DNA from 2 places in the Romboutsia sp. 1001216sp1 genome. Region 2 is predicted to be linked to the other one. Evidence: a T-box and tRNA genes for the amino acid it is inferred to sense, from the RefSeq annotation. Region 2 holds a T-box; the other holds one or more tRNA genes.

Region 1 (11,274 bases), on a different contig from region 2:
ACAAATAAAAGAAGGAAAATCTTTAGTTAGAGTATTTCAGGCCGCTCCACAAATCGGTAAAGTAGACATTTATATTGATGGGGCACTTGTATTTAGCGGATTAGATTTTATGGAATTTACAGAGTATTTAGAGTTAGAAGAAGGAGAACATACAGTAGGTATATACTTATCTGGAACTACTGAAAATCCAGTTATAAATCAAATGCTTGAAGTAGATGAAGGGCAAATGTATACCGTAGCAGTGACAGGGAATATAGGGGATTTATCTTTATTAGTTATAAAAGACTATTCAGAAAAACAACCATCAAGCGAATATTCTACATTTAGAGTTATACATTTATCACCAAATGCACCAGCAGTAGATATACTAGTAAATGGAGAGACATTCTTTGAAGATATCGGATTTAGAGAGGGAACTAGTTATGTAGATGTAAACCCAGGAACGTATAATGTAAAATTAGTAGTAAGTGAAAGTAAAGATGTAGTTTTTCCGTTAAGGGTTAAATTAAATCCAGATAGAATATATACTATATATGCAATTGGTCAATTAGGTAGTTTAGGTGTTATACAATCAGTTGATGGGAATACTTATTTATGTAAAGAAGCTTAATTTATATTAAACACTAAAATATAAGAGAAGCATACCTTTGAACATATTAACAGTTTAATGGTATGCTTAATTTATAATTGATAGAATAAATTTAGTAATAAAAAATATAATAAATAATATCAAAATAAAAATATAATCTACAAAAAAATAATAAATAACAATAAATTTTGACATCATATTGTAGTTAATGTAATATATTGAGAGATAATAATATAGATAAAAATTATTATGGAATAATATACAGGGGTGAAGTAAATGAAAATAATGACAGTATTTGGGACTAGGCCTGAAGCCATAAAAATGGCACCTTTAGTTAAAGAGTTGGAGTCTAGAGATAATATAGAGTCTATAGTTTGTGTAACAGCACAACATAGAGAAATGTTAGATCAAGTACTAGACGTATTTAACATAAAGGTTAATTATGATTTAAATATTATGAAGTCAAATCAATCTTTGTCTCAAATAAGCACGAATATAATGAATGGGTTAGATAAAGTTATAAAAGAAGTAAAGCCAGATATAATACTTGTACATGGAGATACAACTACAACGTTTATATCATCCTTAGTTGCTTTTTATAATCAAGTTAAAGTAGGTCATGTAGAGGCAGGTTTAAGAACCTATAATAAATATTCTCCTTTTCCAGAAGAGTTAAATAGACAGTTAACATCTGTTATAGCTGATATACACTTTGCACCAACAGAAAAATCAAAGGATAATTTGATAAAAGAAGGAAAAAATCCTGAAAAAATATATATAACTGGAAATACTGCAATAGATGCATTAAAAACCACTATAGATAAGGAATACAAAAGTGAAATAACTGACAAAATAGGAAAAAACAGAATGATACTTTTAACATGCCACAGAAGAGAAAATCTAGGTAGCAATATGAAGAATATATTTAAAGCAGTAAATAAAATATCTATGGAATTTGATGATGTAGAAATAGTGTATCCAATACATTTTAATCCTCAAATAAGAGATTTAGTTAAAGAAGAATTCAAAGGTAATAAAAAGGTACATGTAATAGAACCTTTAAGTGTAGTTGAATTTCATAATTTATTAAATAAGTCATATCTAATACTAACAGATAGTGGAGGCATACAAGAAGAAGCTCCATTTCTTGGGAAGCCAGTTCTTGTATTGAGAGAAACTACCGAAAGACCAGAAGGGATTAAGGCTAAAACTTTAAAATTAGTAGGTACAAATGAAGATAACATATATAAATACACAAAGGAATTACTAACTAACAAAAAATTATATAATGAGATGTCAAAGGCTTCAAATCCTTATGGAGATGGGCTTGCAAGCAAATACATTGTCGATATTATTGAAAAAATATATCAAAATTAAATTTAATCAGAAGAATGAATAAAAGAAAGTAGTGAAAATATGAATAGAATTTCCAAAAAGATAGATGGATATTTTTTAGGACTAATATTAGAGTTATTTATAATCACCATGTTATTTGTATTTGATATTAAATTTCAAACACAAAATTTAAGTTTTATAATGTTTTGTATAACATTTTTTACTATAATTATGACTTACACAGGGGGAATAATTATAGGGCTTATAGCAACATCAGTTTCTATATTTATATATGCAGCATATATATTTTATATAAATCTAACGAAAAATGTAGAAATAACATATATGTCTTATATATGGATGATATTTATGCCAATAATATCTTATACAACAGGAAAGTTTACAAATAGTATAAATAATCTTCAACAATCAAATCTTAAGCTAGAAAATGAATATAAAAATTTGGTTACTATACATGAGGATACAGGATTATTTAATATAAAAGCATTTTATATGAATCTAGAAAGAGAGATGAGTAAGGCTAAAAGGCATGAAACTCAATTATCTTTAATGCTTATAAACTTACCATACTATAAAGAAATAAAGAACATACTTGGGGAAGTTAAAACTAACAAACTAATGAAAGATATAAGCAATATAGTTGTAAAGTCTACAAGAATAGAAGATGAAAGATACACAATAGAAAATGATACTATAGCTATAATAATGCCAAATACAGATGAATTTGGTGCTAATATAGTAAAAGAAAGAATAAAAACAGGTATAGATGAACTTAGTCTAAGCTTGAAAAATAATAAAAATTACATAAATATAGACACAAAAATAGCAGCAGTAGAGTATAAAAAAAATATAAAGTCTCCTATTGAATATAAAACATATGTACAAGAGGAATTACAATATGATGTTTAAAAAAAAATTTATAATAGAAATAACTATTATAATTAGTATAATTTTAGCAAGTTCAAGTGGAATTTATAGTGAAAATAATAGCAATAAAAAATCTCTTATAGTTTATGAAACTAAAACTAAATTTAAGTCTAATGTTAATACAGTAAATCACCTTAATGAGCTACTATACGTATTTAATAATAAAGTGGACAATATTAATATAAATGATTATAAAAAAGGATGTTTAAACAATTATGACTATGTCTTTGTTATAAATATAAACAATAATATAGAGAATAAAATATTTTTAGAAGATATTAATAATTACAATAAACGTATATACTGGATAGGGGATAAAATTGCAAATTTACTAGAGTATAATAATAAATATTCAATAAAGTACATATATAAAAATAATAATATAACAAGATTAAACTATAAAGGAGACGATATAGTATTAGAAAATGAAAGTGATTACAACATAATACAACCAAGTAGTAAAAGTAATATTATTGCTACTATGAGTGATGGATATAACACATACCCATATATATTGCAAGATAAAAATTTGTATTATATATCTGATTGGAACATGTATGAATCTTATATATTTGAAGATACGTTAAATGATTTCTTTGAACGAACTTCTTTTGAAGAAAGTAAAATATTTGTAAAAATAGAAGATGTAAATCCTCTTAGTGACACAAAAAAATTAGAGGATTTAGCTAATTATTTATATGAAGAAAATATACCATTCATAATATCTTTAACACCTACTTATCGAGATAAGAGTATTAAAGAATTAATCACTCTAGATGAAAATTTTATAAATACTATAAAATATATGCAAGATAAAGGTGGTAGTGTTATATTAAATGGATACTATCATAATAGAAAAGAAAAATCAGATGAAGATGAGTATGAATTTTTTAATAAAGAGATATTAAATAGTAAAAGTGAAGATATAAATATATATATTAAAAATAGGTTATTAAGTGGACTAAGATTATGTATAGAAAATGATATATACCCATTGGGATTTGAAGCACAAAAATATGCTATGATTCAAGATGGGTATAAAGAAATCAAAAAATACATATCTACATATATGGGGAGATACCAAAATAATAGTGAAATTTTTAATATGAGTACATTTCCATATATAATAAAAGATAGTAAAAATTTTAATACACTAATACCGGAAAATTTAGGATATATAGCTAAAGATGACAAATTAGCGGTAGATAAAATAAAATATAATTATTATAAACTATCTATGGTAAGAGGTCATACTGGAGGATTTTTTTTCCATACTGATGTAGACACAAACTATTTAAAAGAGTGTATAGAATATCTTAAATCTAAAAATGTAAGCTTTTTAGATTTAAAAAAAGAAAACAACTATATAAATATAGATGATATAAAAATAGAATCAAATAACAAGAATATAATAACAAGTTATGATAAGTATAAATCTATAAGAAAACACAATGATTTAGTGTTTAATAAGTCTATAAATAAGTTAAATGATATAGTTGTAAAGTTTGTTGTTGTAGTATTGCTAATATTTATATTAATCTTTATAGTATTTAAGATTATAAATAGACGAAAGTTTACAAGGAGATAATTATGATAGGTTTAGTAGATTATATATTTTTAATTTCCTTATCATCTATATGGGCTATACTCTTAACAAATATAATACTAGCTATAAGTGGATATATATATTATTTAAAGAGTCTTAAATTTAAAGATGAAAAATTAAAAGAGTTCCCTTTTGTATCAATACTAGTACCAGCACATAATGAAGGCAAGGTAATTGGTAAAACTGTAGAATCTTTATTACTACTAGATTATCCTATAGATAAAATGGAACTTATCGTTATAAATGATAATTCTAGTGATAATTCCAAGGAAATATTAGAAAATATAAAAAATAGATATAGAAATTATAATTTTACCATCATAAATACGGATAATATAACAGGTGGTAAAGGAAAATCAAATGCACTAAATATAGGATATCAAATATCTAAGGGAGAATATATTGCAATATATGATGCTGACAATACACCAGAAAAAACTGCACTAAGATATTTGATACAGACCATAGTTAAAGATGAAAAACTAGGGGCTGTTATAGGAAAATTTAGAACTAGAAACAAGCATAAAAACATATTAACTAAGTTTATAAATATAGAAACTCTAAGTTTTCAATGGATAGCTCAAGCAGGTAGAAAACAATTATTAGGTCTTTGTACTATACCAGGCACTAATTTTGTACTTAGAAGAAGTACTATAGAAAAATTAGGAGGATGGGACACAAAGGCAATAGCAGAGGATACAGAAATAAGTTTTAGGATTTATAAAATGGGACAAAGAATAACATATGTCCCTCAATCAGTAACCTGGGAGCAAGAACCAGAAACTGTAAATGTATGGATAAAGCAACGAACAAGATGGGTAAAGGGAAATATATATGTATTAGTTAAGTATATTACTAATTTATTTAAGGGCAAACAAAATAGAGTGCTGTTTGATATACTATACTTCTTTTCAGTATATTTTCTATTTTTAACATCTGTTGTATTATCAGATATAATATTTATTTTAGGAATATTTAAAATAGTAACTATAAATATCCCATTTGATTTTTTTACTATATGGATACTATCATATATACTATTTGTAATACAGGTATCTATAACACTTAGTATGGAAAAGGGAGAGAGTAATTTAAGCAATATATTTTTAGTTGGGCTTATGTATTTTACATATTCTCAAATGTGGCTATTTGTTGCTATAAAAGGAATGGTTGGGTATTTTTCTGACGCTATACACAAAAGAGAAGTTAAGTGGTATAAAACCGAACGATTTTAGGAGAAAATAAAATGAGATTAATAGCAATAATGATATCATTAATTATTAGTTTTACAAGCTGTGATATAGTTTTTGCACAGCAAAATGTAAAAAATTACAAATTTAAAAATGACATAACTATGAATGGGGTTATAAGTAGTACTAATAAATATTTTGAAGTTCCTAAAAATGCTTTAGTTGAAAAAACTAAGATTAACTTAGTATTTACAAAAAGTGAACTATTAGATGTGAATTATTCTACAATAACAATAATTGTAAATGATGTGCCAATCCATTCAGAACGATTAGATGGAAATAAGGAATATAAAAAAGAAATAAATATAGATATACCAAAAGATTTAATAAAGACAGGTTATAATAAAGTAGAGATAAAAGCTTATAAAACTATTTCTGATAAGGTTTGTAGAGATGACTCAAATACAGCTAACTGGTTAGTAGTACATAAGGAATCAAATATAAGTGTATCCTATAATTATAAGCCAACATCTAATTTGATAAGCGAGTACAAAGATACTTATATAAATGAAAATGGAAGAAATGAATTAGAAACTAGTATATTAATACCAGATAATTATTCAAGTGAAGAATTAACTTCGGCTATGATACTTAGTAGTGGTTTTGGAGAAAAAATAATAAATGATAATGTTAATTTTGATATAAATCTATACTCTCAATTTAAAAACAAGGATAAAAATGTTATATATATAGGCAATAAAAGTAATACTTCAAGTGAAATACTTAATTTATTAACTGCAAAAGAAAAAGAAGATTTGGATAAAAATTGTATTATAAAAAATACAAATTCAATATTTGATAAAAATAAAAAAATGCTTATCATAATATCCAATAATGAAGAACTACTTAAAAAAGCTAGCAAACTTATAAATAGTAAAGATTTAATAAATGAATTAAACAAAGATAGCATAATTATAAATGAAGGTACGGATGTAGATGACATATATAATTATAAAAATAAAAATAGATTGAATTTTAAAGATTTAGGTTATGATAATATTACATTGAAAGGACCATTTACACAAGAATCAATAATAGATATAAGTATACCTAAAAGCAAAGAAGTTAAAGAAGGTAGTAAAATAAATTTAAATATTAGATATGGTGAGAATTTAGATTTTGAAAGATCTTTAGTAACTATATATGTAAATAATATACCTATAGGAAGCAAGAAACTAACAAAGGAAAATGCCAATAATGATACCGTAGAGCTTAACCTTCCAAAAGAAACTTTAAATCAAAATTATTATCAAATCAAAATTGTATTTAATTTAGAACTATTAGATTTAGCTTGTGTAACTAGAGATACTGATAATCCATTTGCATATATATCAAATGAATCATATATAGAATTTGATTACAATGATACCAATAATTTAACTATGAAAAATTATCCGTATCCATTTGTTAAGGATGATAAAGTTAATGATACAGTAGTTGTAGTACCCGATAAATTAGACTCAACAGCATTAACGCAAATAGGTAGTATAATATCCTATATAGGTCATAGTATTAAATATAACAATGGAGATATAAGATTTATAAAATCAAGTGATTTAAAATCAGATGATAAAAAAAGTAATTTAATAATAATAGGAACTCCAACTAATAATTTAACTATAAAAGATGTTAATAAATATCTAAATTTAAAATTTAATAAAGATTATTTAGGATTTGAAAGCAACGAAAAGATAAAATTCATAGGAGATTATTCAAAACAACTATCATCTATACAACTTACAAAATCGCCATATAATAAAGATAAGGGTATGATGGTTATTGCATCAACAGAAATGAAGGATTTAGCATTAAGTACTAGATATTTAAATGATTTAGATCTCACAAAGTCATTAAAAGGCGATACTATAGTAATTGATAGAGAAGGAAATATAAAAGATTTAAATTATAAGTTAGATGATGTAGATGAAAATAAAGAGACTAAAGAAGTAAATAAACTAGATAATAAAAGTAAACAGTTTATAATAGTTGCATCAGTATTACTTTTAATGGTTATATCAGCAACAGTTTTATTAGCTTTAAAATATAAAAAATAATATATAAATATAAAATACTAAGCTTTATAACTAATGCTTAGTATTTTATATTTAAAAAAGATAGGAGAGCTATGAGAAAAAAAATATTAATAATAATTACTTCATTAGTAATACTAAGCGTTATTTTTGCTATTAAAAGTACTAACAAAAATAATACTATAACAGAAAAGATAAAATCTGTTAACTTATCAACTGATTATGAAATAGAACAAGCTTTAAAGGATATAGATGATTTGAAAGTGAATACTGTTAATGTACCTATAGTTATAGAAATACCAGATTTAGACTCAAATAATATGAAAATAAATTCTTATAGTAAAGAAAAAGCCATAAGATTAATAAAAATACTGAAATCAAAAGGTATAAATATTATATTAGAAGCATATCCGTGGATAGCTAATGGAAGTAAATATGAAACTGATTATAACCCCGTAAATAAGGAAAAATTCTTTGAAGATTGGAAAAATATATTAAATATTTTAATTAAGGATATAGCAAATAAGTACGATGTAGATATAATGATTATAGCATCAAATTTCTCAAAGTTAGAGATGTATGAAGATAACTGGTGTGATATAGTTAATTTTGTTAAAGGGCGATTTAAGGGAGAAGTAACATATAAGACTACATGGTGGTATACAGCTAGTTGGGATAGAAAGAGTAATGAGGATTATTACAAAAAATTAAATAATAAAATATTTTCTAAAGTAGATTTTATATCTATAGCAGCTTATTTTGAACTTAGTGATAAAAAAGAAAATACAGTAAAAGAATTAGTAAATGCTTTAAACTCTACTACTATATATAATAGAAATCAAAATGTGGTCGAAGAAATATATAGATTCTATGAAAAATATAATAAGCCTATCTACTTTGCTGAATTAGGATTTCCTAAAAAAGATAATGCAGCAACACATCCATGGAATAGTGAAGTGTCCAATGTAGAAAATGGAAAAGAACAAGCTAGATGTTTTAACGCTTATAAAATTGTATTTGAAGATAAAGACTACATAAAAGGATTTTCTATATTTGCAGTAGGAAAAAAGGGAAAAGATAAAAATTTTTATCCATCAAAGGAAAGTATAGAAATTATATTTAAATGGTATTACTAATCTGAATAGAGTTTCAATAAAAAATATATTTAGATAGGAAATGAAATAAATGACAGAAAAAGAATATGAAAAATTATTAAATATAGATACTTTAGGAGAAGAATTATGGAGTGAAAAAGTAAGGCATTATCATCCATATCAAGCTACATCATATGAATGTTTAGACGAATTATTTAAAATATACAGCTTAAATGAAGATGATTTTATAGTTGATTTTGGATGTGGGAAAGGTAGGCTAAACTTTTATATAAATTATAGATTTAATTCTAATGTAGTTGGAATAGAAATGGAGGAAAAGTATTATAAAGAATGTATTAAAAATAAAGAAGCGTATGTAAGTGAACATAAGAAAGGTAAAGAAAAAATAGAATTTAAATGTTGCTATGCACAAGATTATGAAATAAAAAGTAAAGATAATAGATTTTATTTTTTTAATCCATTTTCAGTACAGATATTTAGGAAGATAGTAGAAAATATATTAGATTCAGTATATAAAAGTGAAAGGTATATTGAGTTAATATTGTATTATCCTAGTGATGATTATATATATTATATAGAAAATGAGACACCATTTATGCTAAAAGAAGAAATACAGTTAGAAAAGTTATATAAGAAAGATGTTAATGAAAGATTCTTAGTTTATAATATACCATATTATGCATAATATAATGAGATTAAAAGATACTATATAAAATAGAAATAAGTATTTGAAATGCTCATTTCTATTTTATATAGTTTTTGAAATAAAAGGAAAAATATAAAAATTATTGAAAAATGTAAAAATTTATGATATATTAATAAATATAAGAGATAAAAATCATTGGAGAGGTGTCCGAGTGGTTTAAGGAGCTGGTCTTGAAAACCAGTGATGCTTAACGGCACCGTGGGTTCGAATCCCACCCTCTCCGCCATATGCCCAGATAGCTCAGTCGGTAGAGCAGGGGACTGAAAATCCCCGTGTCGGTGGTTCGATTCCGCCTCTGGGCACCAGTAAGGCATCTAGAATATAGATGCTTTTTTTATAAATTTTAAATTAATTATAAATCTACTGATAGATACTTAAATTAAAAATAATGACTATGTACTTTAGATATTATATATGAAATTTTTATTGGAAATTAAAACGCATAAATCCATTAATTTGGATTTATGCGTTTTTTAATACATTTATTACTAAGCCACAATTGGTTTAAAGTATGCATTAAAAAAAACATAGGTGGAAATCTAATAAAAAGAAAAGAAAGGGATGTTTATATGAGAAAAGTAAATAACAGTAAAAGAATATTAGATGAAAATCCACAGTTAACTGATTTAGTTAATCATGCACAAACATATACAGATATAAGAAATGCTATAGAAAATGAAAATGAATCAGTTAGTAAGAAAATACATTATAAACAAAAGCCTAAAGCTTTGACATATGATGAAATGCAACCATATAATACAAAATATAAATAAAATTAAAATAAAAATAGAAAGGAGATATACTTAATAAAGTTAAGTATAAATTAGTATGGAAGAATTCGTAAAAATAATAAATGACGAAGAGTTTAACTCTAAAATAGAAAATGGATCAGGGATAGCTGTAGTAGATTTTTTTGCTACTTGGTGTGGCCCATGTAAGATGTTGGCACCAGTTTTTGAGGAAGCTGCAAAGGATGTAGGAAATAAAGCTAGCTTTAGTAAAGTAGATATAGACCAATGTTTAGAATTAGCTAGAAAATATGGTGTAAGTACTGTACCTACAGTTATGATATTTAAAGATGGAAAGCCAGTTGATAAGATGGTAGGTTTTATGCCAAAACAACAAATAATAGAAAAGATAAATTCTAATTTTTAATATTTAAATATATAAAGTAGAAGAAGTGAATAATATAGGGTTGTAACAATGTGCCAATATAAGTCATAAAATATATTAAGGGAATTCCCTTAATATATTTTATGGAGTTGAGAAGATTGGCAAATAAATTAGACAAGACTGTAAAGAAAGTAACAAAGCCAGTTGGAGATATAGGTAAAGAAGTTATAAATGGCGTAGGAAATGTTGCTAAAGAAGCTGTTGGCGGAACTTTAAATGTAGGAAAAGAAGCTATTAAAACAGGATATAATGTAGGAAAAGAAACATTAAATACTGGAAAGAATGTAGGTAAAGCATTAAAGGATAGTATAAAAAAATAGGTAGTATTTTATAATAATAAAATTTATAAATTACTAAATTAAAGTTTTAAAAATAAGTATGAATAAGAAAAGCTATAAAATATAGACTTAAATATATATTTTATAGCTTTTCTTATTATATTTAATTAAATAGTTATTATATAGTTTATGTAAAAATAAATATACAAATGATAAATGAAAATAAATATCAATAAGTATTGAC
Region 2 (11,274 bases):
GAACTTGGCAATGTGGAACAATACAATTAGATATGCAATTACCTCAAAGATTTGATATAACTTATATAGGTCAAGATGGTGAAAAGCATAGACCAGTAATGATACACAGAGTTGCATTCGGAAGTATAGAAAGATTTATAGGTATATTAATAGAGCACTATGCTGGTAAATTCCCAGTTTGGTTAGCTCCAACTCAAGTTAAGATATTACCTATATCAGATAAATACAATGATTATGCTAAGGAAGTTAAAAAAGCTTTATTTGACAAAGGTATAAGAGTTGAAATAGATGATAGAGCAGAAAAAACAGGATTCAAGATAAGAGAAGCTCAGCTTCAAAAAGTACCTTACATGTTAATAGTAGGAGAAAAAGAAGAAGCTGATAAGAAAGTATCTGTTAGATCAAGAGATAATGGAGAAATAGGAAGCTTAGACTTAAATGAATTCTTAGAAACTATATTAAAAGAAATAGAAGAAAGAACTAATATAGAGTTAGCCTAATAAAGAAAAAGGGTATTAATAAAATTTTATTAATACCCTTTTTTGATTAATTTATAAATTGTTTAGTTATCAAAGACTTTAATTCTTCATGAGTCATAGTTTCATTATCAAATAAATGTTTAGAAACTACATGTAGATCATTTATATTATCCTTTAAAAGACTTAAAGTTTCATTGTAACAATTTTGGACAATATCATTGGCTTCTTTTTGAACTTGTTCAGACATAAATGTTTTTACATTTCCATCTATAGTCATAAATCCTAAGTTACTCATACCATACTCACAAACCATTTGATTTGCTATATCTGTTACCTTTTTTAAGTCATCTTTTGCGCCTGTTGATTTATGATTAAAAATTATTTCTTCAGATGCTTTACCTGCTAATAAAATTTTCATTTTACCAATTAATTCTTCTTTTGTGTAGATATATCTATCTTCATCAGGTAATTGGAGAACATACCCTAATGCTTGTCCTCTAGGTATTATTGATATTTTTTGTATAGGACAAATTCCAAGTATATTGCTAACAATAGCATGTCCTGCCTCATGATAAGATACTATTTGTTTTTCTTTTTCTATTAACTTAGAGTTTTTAGATTCAAGTCCTGCAATAACTCTCTCAAGTGCTTTATCAAAGTGATCAGTTGTTATAACATCACTATTATCTCTAACTGCAAATATAGCAGCTTCATTAGCTATATTTGAAAGATGAGCACCGTTAAATCCATGAGTTTTCTTAGCAAGTAATTCCAAATCTACAGATGGATCAAGAGGTTTATTGTTTGTATGAACTTTTAAAATTTCACATCTAGTATGATAGTTAGGAGAACCTATGTGTATATGTCTGTCAAATCTTCCGGGTCTAAGGAGAGCTTCATCTAAAAGATCAAGTCTATTAGTAGCTCCTATTATTATGACATTTGAGTCTTTAGTGAATCCATCCATTTCAACTAATAATTGATTTAGTGTTTGATCTTTTTCGTTATTACCTTCAAGATGTCTTTTTGCTCCAATAGCATCTATTTCATCTATAAAAATGATGCTAGGAGATTCTTTTCTAGCTTTTTCAAAAAGTGTTCTTACACGCTTAGCACCTACACCAACGTATTTTTCAACAAACTCAGAACCAGTAACATTGAAAAAAGATGAATTTGTCTCACCAGCTACAGCGGATGCAAGTAATGTTTTACCTGTACCAGGAGGTCCATAAAATAATACTCCTTTTGGTATTTTAGCACCCATTTTTTTGTACTTATCAGGAGACTTCATAAAATCTACTATTTCAAACAACTCTTCTTTTACTTCATCTAAACCAGCTACATCACAAAATGTAGTTTTAGGTTTAGTAGAAGCCGAGTCTTCCTTAGGAGATTCTTTCTCAAGTTTAGTTTGAGCAAATACAGGTACTGGTTTGTTAATCTTTTTAAAGAAATTGTCTAACATTTTCATAGTCATACACCTCAGATAAAAAATTGTTTATTGGTTTTATAATTTCTAACAAACCAAAAACCATCGAAAAATCATTTGTTTATATTTAAGTATAACCAAAACTTTGTTTAATCATTACTAAGAATATAAATTTTAGGTTAGTTATACATATTATGAGAATTAAAAAATTTAAAAAATAATAAAAAAATAGTTGCAAATAATATTTAGAAGTGATATATTATATAGAGTAATTAATAACAAAAGCAAGTAGAAGTCCGCTTCTCACCTTTCGACTTAGGTTGTCTGGTAAATATAAGTTCAAAACTTTAAATATATTATTTCAATATGTTTAGGTTTATATAAATTTGTTGACTTATATGGCGGGTGATTATATCATTCGCCTTTTATTTTATATAAAAAATTTGGAGGTGTCCTACCATTAGCAAGGAATTAGCAATCAACGAACAAATAAGAGAAAAAGAAATAAGAGTTCTTTCACATGATGGAGAACAATTAGGAATAATGTCAGCTAGAGAAGCTCAATTAATAGCTAACGAAAGAAACTTAGACTTAGTTATGATATCACCTAATGCACAACCACCGGTATGCAGAATAATGGATTATGGTAAGTATAAGTACGAACAAGCTAGAAAAGAAAAAGAGTCTAAGAAAAAGCAGAAAGTTGTAACTGTTAAAGAAGTAAGACTTAGACCAGGTATAGAATCAAATGATTTAAATACTAAGGCTAACAACGCTATAAAGTTCCTTAAAAAAGGAGATAAAGTTAAGGTTGAGCTAAGATTTAGAGGTAGAGAATTAGGACATAAAGATCTTGGAAAAGAAGTAATGCTTAAGTTTATAGATATAGTAAAAGAGTTTGGAGAACCAGCAAAGCCACCAAAATTTGAGGGCAATAACATGGTTGTAATCATAGATCCAAAAAAATAGATGATAAACTGAGAGGAGGAAATAAAAATGCCTAAAATGAAAACTCATAGAGGAGCTGCTAAAAGATTCAAAAAAACTGGAAGTGGAAAATTAAAGAGAGCTAAAGCTTTCAGAAGACATATATTAACTAAGAAAGCTGCTAAAACTAAGATGCAATTAAGAAAAGCAGGAATAGTTAGTGAAGGTGATGCTAGAAGAATAGCACAATTATTACCATACTAAAAATCGGATTAAATTAAAATAGAAATTTTAAAAGAGAAAAACAAAGGAGGTCACAGAGATGGCAAGAGTTAAAAAAGCAATGAACGCTCGTAAAAAGCATAAGAAAATATTAAAGCTTGCAAAAGGATTCAGAGGATCTAGAAGCAAGTTATACAGACCAGCTAATACATTCGTAATGAAGGCGTTAAAGAACGCATATATAGGAAGAAAGTTAAAGAAGAGAGACTTCAGAAAACTTTGGATACAAAGAATAAACGCTGGAACTAGAGCTCATGGATTATCATACTCAAGATTCATGAACGGATTAAAATTAGCAGGTGTTGAAGTTAACAGAAAGATGTTATCTGAAATGGCTATAAACGATCCTCAAGGATTTGCTAAATTAGTAGAAGTTGCTAAGTCAAAATTAGCTTAATTAAATAGTTAAGTTCATAAAAAGCCTTTGAATAAAATTCAAAGGCTTTTTTTATATCCATAAAATTATAGATTTTATACTCTATAAAAAAATAAAAAATTATATAATATGAATACGTTTTGTTAAAAATATGTAAAGGAAGTTTATAAATTGTGAATATTTTAAATAGGCCAATTTACATATCCTTTATTGTTTTTATATAGGTTTTGGAATATAATATAGTAATAATTGAAAAGAAGGATGTATCTAATGAGAAAAAACTTATTAGCTATAAAGTGAGAAGGAGGCATAAATACAGATGAAGACCATATTTAAGCGATTTATTGCTCTTATAAATAAAATGCAACCAACTCAAGTAATGGTTTTAGGGTTTGCTAGCGTTATATTAATTGGAGCGCTTCTATTAAATCTTCCTATAGCAACTCAAAGCGGAGAAAGCATCGGATTTATAGATGCCTTATTTACTTCAACATCAGCTGTATGTGTAACAGGATTAATAATGGCAGATACGGCAACTTATTGGAATGGATTTGGACACGTAGTAATAATACTACTTATTCAAATTGGTGGTTTAGGATTTATGACAATAACCACGCTATTTGCACTTATAACTAAGAAAAGAATAAATCTGAAAGAAAGACTATTAATCCAAGAATCTTTAAATCAATTTGATTTGTCAGGGTTAGTTAAGTTAACAAGGTATGTATTATTAATGACATTTACCATAGAAGGTATAGGAGCATTAATATTATCAACAGTATTTATACCTCAATTTGGGCTATTAAAAGGAACTTGGTATAGTATATTTCATGCTATTTCAGCTTTTTGTAATGCAGGATTTGATTTAATGGGGCCAGTTTCAGGTAAGTTTACATCATTAACATACTATGTAAATAACTTTACAGTAAGTGTTACAATTTCATTACTTATAATATTTGGGGGATTAGGATTCCCTGTAATTTTAGATATAATAAAAAATAGAAAATTATCTAAATTAAATTTACATTCTAAAATAGTATTAATTACAACAGTGTCATTAATATTAGTAGGTATGTTACTTATTTTAGTATTAGAATACAACAATCCTAAAACAATAGGAAAGTTAGGATTTGGTGGAAAAATGCTTGCATCGTTCTTCCAATCAGTAACAACTAGAACAGCAGGATTCAATACAGTCAATTTAACGGCAATGCATGAGAATAGTTTATTTATAATGATAATACTAATGTTTATTGGTGCATCTCCTGCATCTACAGGTGGTGGTGTAAAGGTTACGACTATAGCTACTTTAGTTCTAACTGTTAAATCATTTATACTTGGAAAAGAAGATATAGAAGTAGGATCAAGAAGAATTGGAACATCAATAGTTAGAAAATCATTAGGAATATTTCTTATAGGTATAATTGTTGTTTTATCTGGAACTATAATTATAACTATAACTGACCCAAGTTTTAGTTTAATAGAAGCAGGGTTTGAAGTAGTATCAGCATTTGCTACAGTTGGATTAAGTCTAGGTGGAAGTCCTAATTTAAGTACATTAGGAAAAATATTTATAATGTTATTTATGTTTATGGGAAGAGTTGGATCTCTTACAATATTTATGGCGATAATGTCTAGAAAAACAAAGAATAATCCTCCTATAAGATACCCTGAAGGGAAGATAATAGTTGGATAATATAGCCTTTACTTATAGTAAAGAATAATTTAAGTGTGGAGAGGACGAAGGAAATGAAGCAATATATAGTTATAGGTTGTGGAAGATTTGGAGCATCAGTTGCTACAACTATGCATCTTTTAGGTCATCAAGTGATGGCTATAGATAAAAGTGAAGAAATTATACAAAATATAGCAGATAAAGTAACTCATGCTGCTATAGTAGATGTAACAGATGAGCAGTCATTAAGATCTTTAGGACTAGGTAACTTTGATGTTGCAATAGTTGCCATCGGTTCAGATATAAGAGCATCTATAATGGCTACACTTATAGCAAAAGAAATGGGTGTACCTCATATAGTATGTAAGGCAAAAGATGAACTACAAGCTAAAGTTCAATATAAAATAGGAGCGGATAGGGTAGTATTCCCAGAAAGAGATATGGGTGTTAGAGTTGCACATAACTTAGTTTCTGATAATATACTAGATCATATAGAATTAGATCCAGATTATTCAATTGTAGAGATAGTAACACCAAATAGTTGGGTAGGAAAGACTTTAGTTGAATTAAACTTAAGAGCTAAGTTTGAAATAACTGTATTAGCTATAAAAACAGGTAAGAGCATAAATGTTACTCCAGCTCCAGATGAAGAGTTAAAAGCAGGTAGTATTTTGGTTGTAATAGGTCAAAATAGCCATATAAGTACTATCGCATCAGAAAATGAAGAATTTATTAGGAGAAAGTAATAATGCCTACAATAATAACAGCTAAAGATAATAATAAAGTAAAATATACGAAATCACTACTTAAGACTAAAAATAGAAATAAAGAATCTAAATTTATAATTGAAGGATATAGAATACTAACTCTTGCAGTAGAATGTAAGGCTAGTCTAGATTATGTATTTATAAATGAAGATTTTGAAAATAAAGAAGAACATCTTAAATTTTTAGATACCCTAAAAACTAATAATATAAAAATTTATAAAACGACTAATAAAATATTCAATGAATTAATAGATACGGAAAACACTCAAGGTATTTTAGGAGTAGTAAACTTTAAACAAAGAAATATAGAAGAGTATTTAAAAGATGAGCATAAATTTGTTTTAATATTAGATAGAATACAAGACCCAGGTAATATGGGTACGATAATAAGAACAGCAGATGCTGCAGGGGTAGATGCAATAATTGCATTAAAAGGATGTGTAGATATATACAATCCAAAGGTTATAAGGTCTACTATGGGTTCTATATTTGATATGAATATAATACATGCTACTCAAGAAGAAGCTCTTAGAATTTTAAAATTAAAGAACTTTGATATAGTATCAAGTTATTTAAATACAAACAATTACTACAACACAGTTGAATATAATTACAAAACAGCTTTAGTAATAGGAAATGAAGCTAATGGAATAAATGATGAATTAGTATCAAAATCAGATATGTTGGTCAAAATACCTATATATGGGAATGCAGAATCATTAAATGCAGCTATAAGCTCTGCAATATTAATGTATGAAATAAAGAAATACTTAGTTTAACATCTTGTAAATATTATGCATAGTATGATATAATTAAACGCAAAAACAATATTATCAAATACTATGAAAGAGAAAAGTATTTTGAATTAACTTAGCACAGAGATAAGTACCGTAGGCTGTGAGTACTTTCTAAGTATCCAAAAGAAGTTCCCTCTGGAGTATTAAAGCTGAAATTATAGTAGGCTTTAACGTTAAAACGCGTTAAGTTTGTTAGAGGTGGTTTAATAATTTATAATTATTAAGCTACTAGGGTGGTACCGCGAATAATAGTCTTTCGTCCCTAGATAGGGATGAAGGGCTTTTTTTATACAAAAAACTGCGAAAGGGTGAATTAATATAATGCAAGAAAAATTACTTAATTTACAAGAAGCTGCATTAAATGAAATTAAAGATACTTCTAGTATAGAAGTTGTTGAAAGTTTAAGAGTAAAGTACATGGGTAAAAAAGGTGAGATAACATCAATCCTAAAAGAAATGGGTAAATTATCAGCAGAAGAAAGACCTGTAATAGGTAAAGTTGCTAATGAAGTTAGAGCGGCTATAGAAGGTGCTATATCTTCAAAGAAAGAAGAGTTAAAGTTAGCAGAAAAACAAAGAAAATTAGCAGAAGAAGTTATAGATGTAACTATGCCATCAAGAACAGTTAAAGTTGGTAAAAAGCATCCAATATCTCAAATAATAGATGAAGTAAATGAAATATTTATAGGAATGGGATTCTCTATAGCAGAAGGGCCAGAAGTTGAAACTATAGAAAATAACTTTGATGCATTAAATGCACCAAAAGATCATCCATCTAGAGATATGAGTGATACTTTCTATATAAATGAAGAGTTATTACTTAGAACTCAAACTTCACCAGTTCAAGTTAGAACAATGAAGAGTCAGGAATTACCAATAAAAATAATATCTCCAGGAAGATGTTTTAGATTTGATGCTCCAGATGCTACACATTCACCAATGTTCCATCAAGTTGAAGGACTTGTAGTTGGTAAAGATGTAACAATGGCACAATTAAAAGGAACTTTAGATATGTTCGTTAAGAAGTTATTTGGTGAGCATACAAAAACTAAGTTTAGACCACACAACTTCCCATTCACAGAGCCAAGTGCAGAAGTAGACGTTACTTGCTTTAAATGTGAAGGAGCAGGATGTCCAATGTGTAAAGGTGAAGGTTGGATAGAAATACTAGGAGCAGGTATGGTTCATCCAAATGTACTTAGAAACTGTGGAATTGACCCAGAAGTTTATAGTGGATTTGCATTTGGTATGGGACTTGATAGAATAACAATGCTTAAGTATGAAATAGATGATATAAGACTATTATTTGAAAATGATATGAGATTTTTAAATCAATTTTAATTAGGAGGATTTAAGATGTTAGTACCTTTAAAATGGTTAAGAGATTACGTTGATATAGATTTAGATACACAAGAATTCGCTGATATGATGACTATGACAGGATCAAAAGTTGAGAAAGTAGAGTTCTTTGGAAAAGAAACAAATGGAGTTGAAGTATGTAAAATACTTGAAATAGAACAACATCCAGATGCAGATAGATTAAAAGTAACAAAGGTTGAAGTAGCTGATGGACAAATACTTCAAATAGTAACTAATGCAACTAACATAAAAGTAGGAGACTATGTACCAGTTGCTAGAATAGGTGCAGTATTACCTGGAGATTTCAAAATAAAGAAAGGTAAGTTAAGAGGAGTATTATCAGAAGGAATGTTCTGTGGTGCAGAGGAATTAACTATACCTTCTCAATACGTTGAAGAACATAAAAAAGATGGCATATATATATTAGACCATGAAGAATCTTTTGAATTAGGAAAAGATGTTAGAGAAGTTTTAGGAATAAACGATGCATTAATAGAATTTGAAATAACTTCTAATAGACCAGATTGTAGATCTATAATAGGATTAGCAAGAGAAGCTGCCGTTACTGTAGGAAAAGAATTAAAATTCCCAGGAATAAAAGTAAATGGTTCTGATGAAGAAATGCAATTTGAAATAGATATTCAAACAGATTTATGTAAGAGATATTGTGGAAAAGTTGTAAAAGACGTTAAAGTTGGGCCATCTCCATACTGGATGCAAAGAAGACTTATAGAAGCTGGAATGAGACCAATAAACAACATAGTAGATATAACTAACTATGTTATGTTAGAGCTAGGTCAACCACTTCATGCATTTGACTTAGAAGATATAAAATACAATAAAATGACAGTTAAATTAGCTGAGCAAGGTGAAAAGTTTACTACGCTAGATGGTGTTGAAAGAGAATTAACATCAGACATGTTAGTTATAGGAAATGAAGAAAAAACTTTAGACTTAGCAGGAATAATGGGTGGAGAAAATTCTGAAGTTAAAGATACAACTACATCAATATTCCTTGAAGGTGCAAGCTTTGCAAAAGAAAGTATAAGAGCTACATCTAAGAAATTAGGACTTAGAACAGAAGCTTCATCAAGATTTGAAAAAGGTATAGATGTTAATTTAGCAGAGACTGCTGTAAATAGAGCATGTCAATTAATAGAAGAATTAGGATGCGGTAGAGTTCTTAATGGAATGCTTGACTACTATCCAGTAAAAGAAGAAGTTCAAAAGATAACTGTTAACCCTGTGAGAATAAACAAATTATTAGGTGTTAACGTACCTATGGACCAATTTATAAGCATATTAGAAAGATTAGAGTTTAAATGTAACCTAATATCTTCTGAAAAATTAGAATTAGAAGTTCCAAGCTTTAGACTAGATATAGCTGAAGATGCAGATATATTAGAAGAAATAGCTAGAATATACGGATATGAAAATATACCAACAGCTACTTTAGAAGGAAATGCTACAGCAGGTGTAAAAACTGATAAACAAAAGTTCACAGATAAGATAGTATCTAGTTCAATAGCAGCAGGCTTAAATGAAATATTAACATATTCATTTGTAAGCCCAAGAGGTGTTGATAGAATAAATTTATCATCTGAAGACTCTAGAAGAAACTTTGTAAAACTAATGAATCCATTAGGTGAGGAAACTTCAGTTATGAGAACTACACTAATACCTAATATGTTAGAAGTATTATCTACAAATGTAGCTCATAAAGTTGAAGAAGTATCAGCATTTGAATGTGGAAATACATTCACACCACAAGAAGGATTACCAGTAGAAACGAAGAAATATTGTATAGGAATGTATGGAAAAGATGTAGATTTCTTCTCTATAAAAGGTGTTGTAGAAAGTGTACTAAATAATGTAGGGTTCAAAGGATATGAAATAGAACCAGAAAAAACTAACCCAACATTCCATCCAGGAAGATGTGCTAAAGTTATGTTTAATGGAGAATGTATAGGTACATTTGGAGAATTACATCCAGACGTAATAGAAAATTATAACTTAGGACAAAGAGTTTATGTTTGTGAAATGAATGTAGAATCTGTATTTGAAAATACATCAACAGAAAAAACTTATACTCCATTACCTAAGTATCCATCTACATCAAGAGATATAGCTTTATTAGTTAAGGATGAAGTATATGTTAAAGAAATAGAAGATATAATAAAAGCTAATGCAGGTGGATTAGTTGAAAGCTACAAATTATTTGACGTATATAAAGGTGCTCAAATAGAAGAAGGATACAAGTCTATAGCATACTCTATAACATATAGAAGTATAGAGAAAACTTTAACTGATGAAGATGTGGCAAAAGTACACGATAAAATATTAAATGAGTTAAGTGAAAAATTAGGTGCAACACTAAGATCTAACTAATACAAGGGGGATATTAGTATGAACAAAGTTACCGTTAAGATACATGGTGCAGAGTATCCTATGGTTGGAGAAAAATCTGAAAAACATATGATAAGTGTAGCAGCATTTGTAGATACAGAAATGAATAAAATAGGTGAGGCTAATAAAAGATTAAGCTCATCTCAAGTAGCTATATTAGCAGCTATAAATATAACAGATGAATTGTTTGATTGTGCAGATACACTAGAAAAAGTAGAAAAAGAAAATGAAGAATTAAAGAAAAAAGTTGGAAATAGTGGGGAAGAATATAAGCTTGAAATAAAAGAGCTTGAATACCACTTAGAAAACAAAGATAAAGAAAATAAGAACCATATATCTAAGATAGAAGAACTTAATAAGTTAATAGAGGAACAAAAGAAAGAAATAGAGCAACTAAAAAATGGTACTAATTTATCTAAACAAGAAGTTGAAGATTTAAAAAATGAAATAAAAGAGCTTAAATCATCTGTTGAAATGGCAGAAGAAAAAGCTAATGTTGCAGAACAACTTTCTTCTAAATTCCAAAATGATGCATATAAATTACAATTAGAAAAAATTGAAATAGAAAATGAATTAAAATATCTTAGAGCAATGAAATAAGTTTACTTATATTTAAAATTAAACCTTCAGGGGGACCTGAAGGTTTTAATTTTAAGACTTAGGGACATTATAAATATAGAAAAAATATTACGTATAGGAGGAGAAGTATGAAAGACATAGAATTATTAGCACCCGTTGGTTCCTTTGAAGCGTTAAAAGCAGCTGTTCAAAATGGTG

The links. A T-box is a leader RNA that pairs with one kind of tRNA and senses whether it is charged. The one in region 2 lies ahead of pheS (phenylalanine--tRNA ligase subunit alpha), so its partner is inferred to be a tRNA-Phe.
Region 1: it has a tRNA-Phe gene. The T-box ahead of pheS (phenylalanine--tRNA ligase subunit alpha) is inferred to sense a tRNA for this amino acid. The anticodon was not compared.

Annotation. Positions count from the first base shown of each region.
Region 1 covers NZ_JBDPHA010000002.1:31,037-42,310, forward strand. The annotation lists gene ABHC41_RS03315 (DUF4397 domain-containing protein) at 1-610, shown strand, start outside; gene wecB (UDP-N-acetylglucosamine 2-epimerase (non-hydrolyzing)) at 866-1,966, shown strand; gene ABHC41_RS03325 (diguanylate cyclase) at 2,006-2,854, shown strand; gene ABHC41_RS03330 (DUF2334 domain-containing protein) at 2,844-4,460, shown strand; gene ABHC41_RS03335 (glycosyltransferase) at 4,463-5,713, shown strand; gene ABHC41_RS03340 (cellulose biosynthesis cyclic di-GMP-binding regulatory protein BcsB) at 5,725-7,782, shown strand; gene ABHC41_RS03345 (cellulase family glycosylhydrolase) at 7,854-8,894, shown strand; gene ABHC41_RS03350 (methyltransferase) at 8,944-9,558, shown strand; tRNA gene ABHC41_RS03355 (tRNA-Ser) at 9,717-9,805, shown strand; tRNA gene ABHC41_RS03360 (tRNA-Phe) at 9,809-9,884, shown strand; gene ABHC41_RS03365 (hypothetical protein) at 10,149-10,352, shown strand; gene trxA (thioredoxin) at 10,408-10,734, shown strand; gene ABHC41_RS03375 (hypothetical protein) at 10,851-11,072, shown strand.
Region 2 covers NZ_JBDPHA010000006.1:112,708-123,981, reverse strand. The annotation lists gene thrS (threonine--tRNA ligase) at 1-500, shown strand, start outside; gene ABHC41_RS07840 (AAA family ATPase) at 547-1,950, opposite strand; gene infC (translation initiation factor IF-3) at 2,368-2,877, shown strand; gene rpmI (50S ribosomal protein L35) at 2,905-3,099, shown strand; gene rplT (50S ribosomal protein L20) at 3,158-3,514, shown strand; gene ABHC41_RS07820 (TrkH family potassium uptake protein) at 3,813-5,189, shown strand; gene ABHC41_RS07815 (TrkA family potassium uptake protein) at 5,243-5,914, shown strand; gene ABHC41_RS07810 (RNA methyltransferase) at 5,917-6,714, shown strand; T-box leader at 6,769-6,999, shown strand; gene pheS (phenylalanine--tRNA ligase subunit alpha) at 7,054-8,073, shown strand; gene pheT (phenylalanine--tRNA ligase subunit beta) at 8,089-10,479, shown strand; gene zapA (cell division protein ZapA) at 10,498-11,097, shown strand; gene ABHC41_RS07790 (U32 family peptidase) at 11,205-11,274, shown strand, end outside.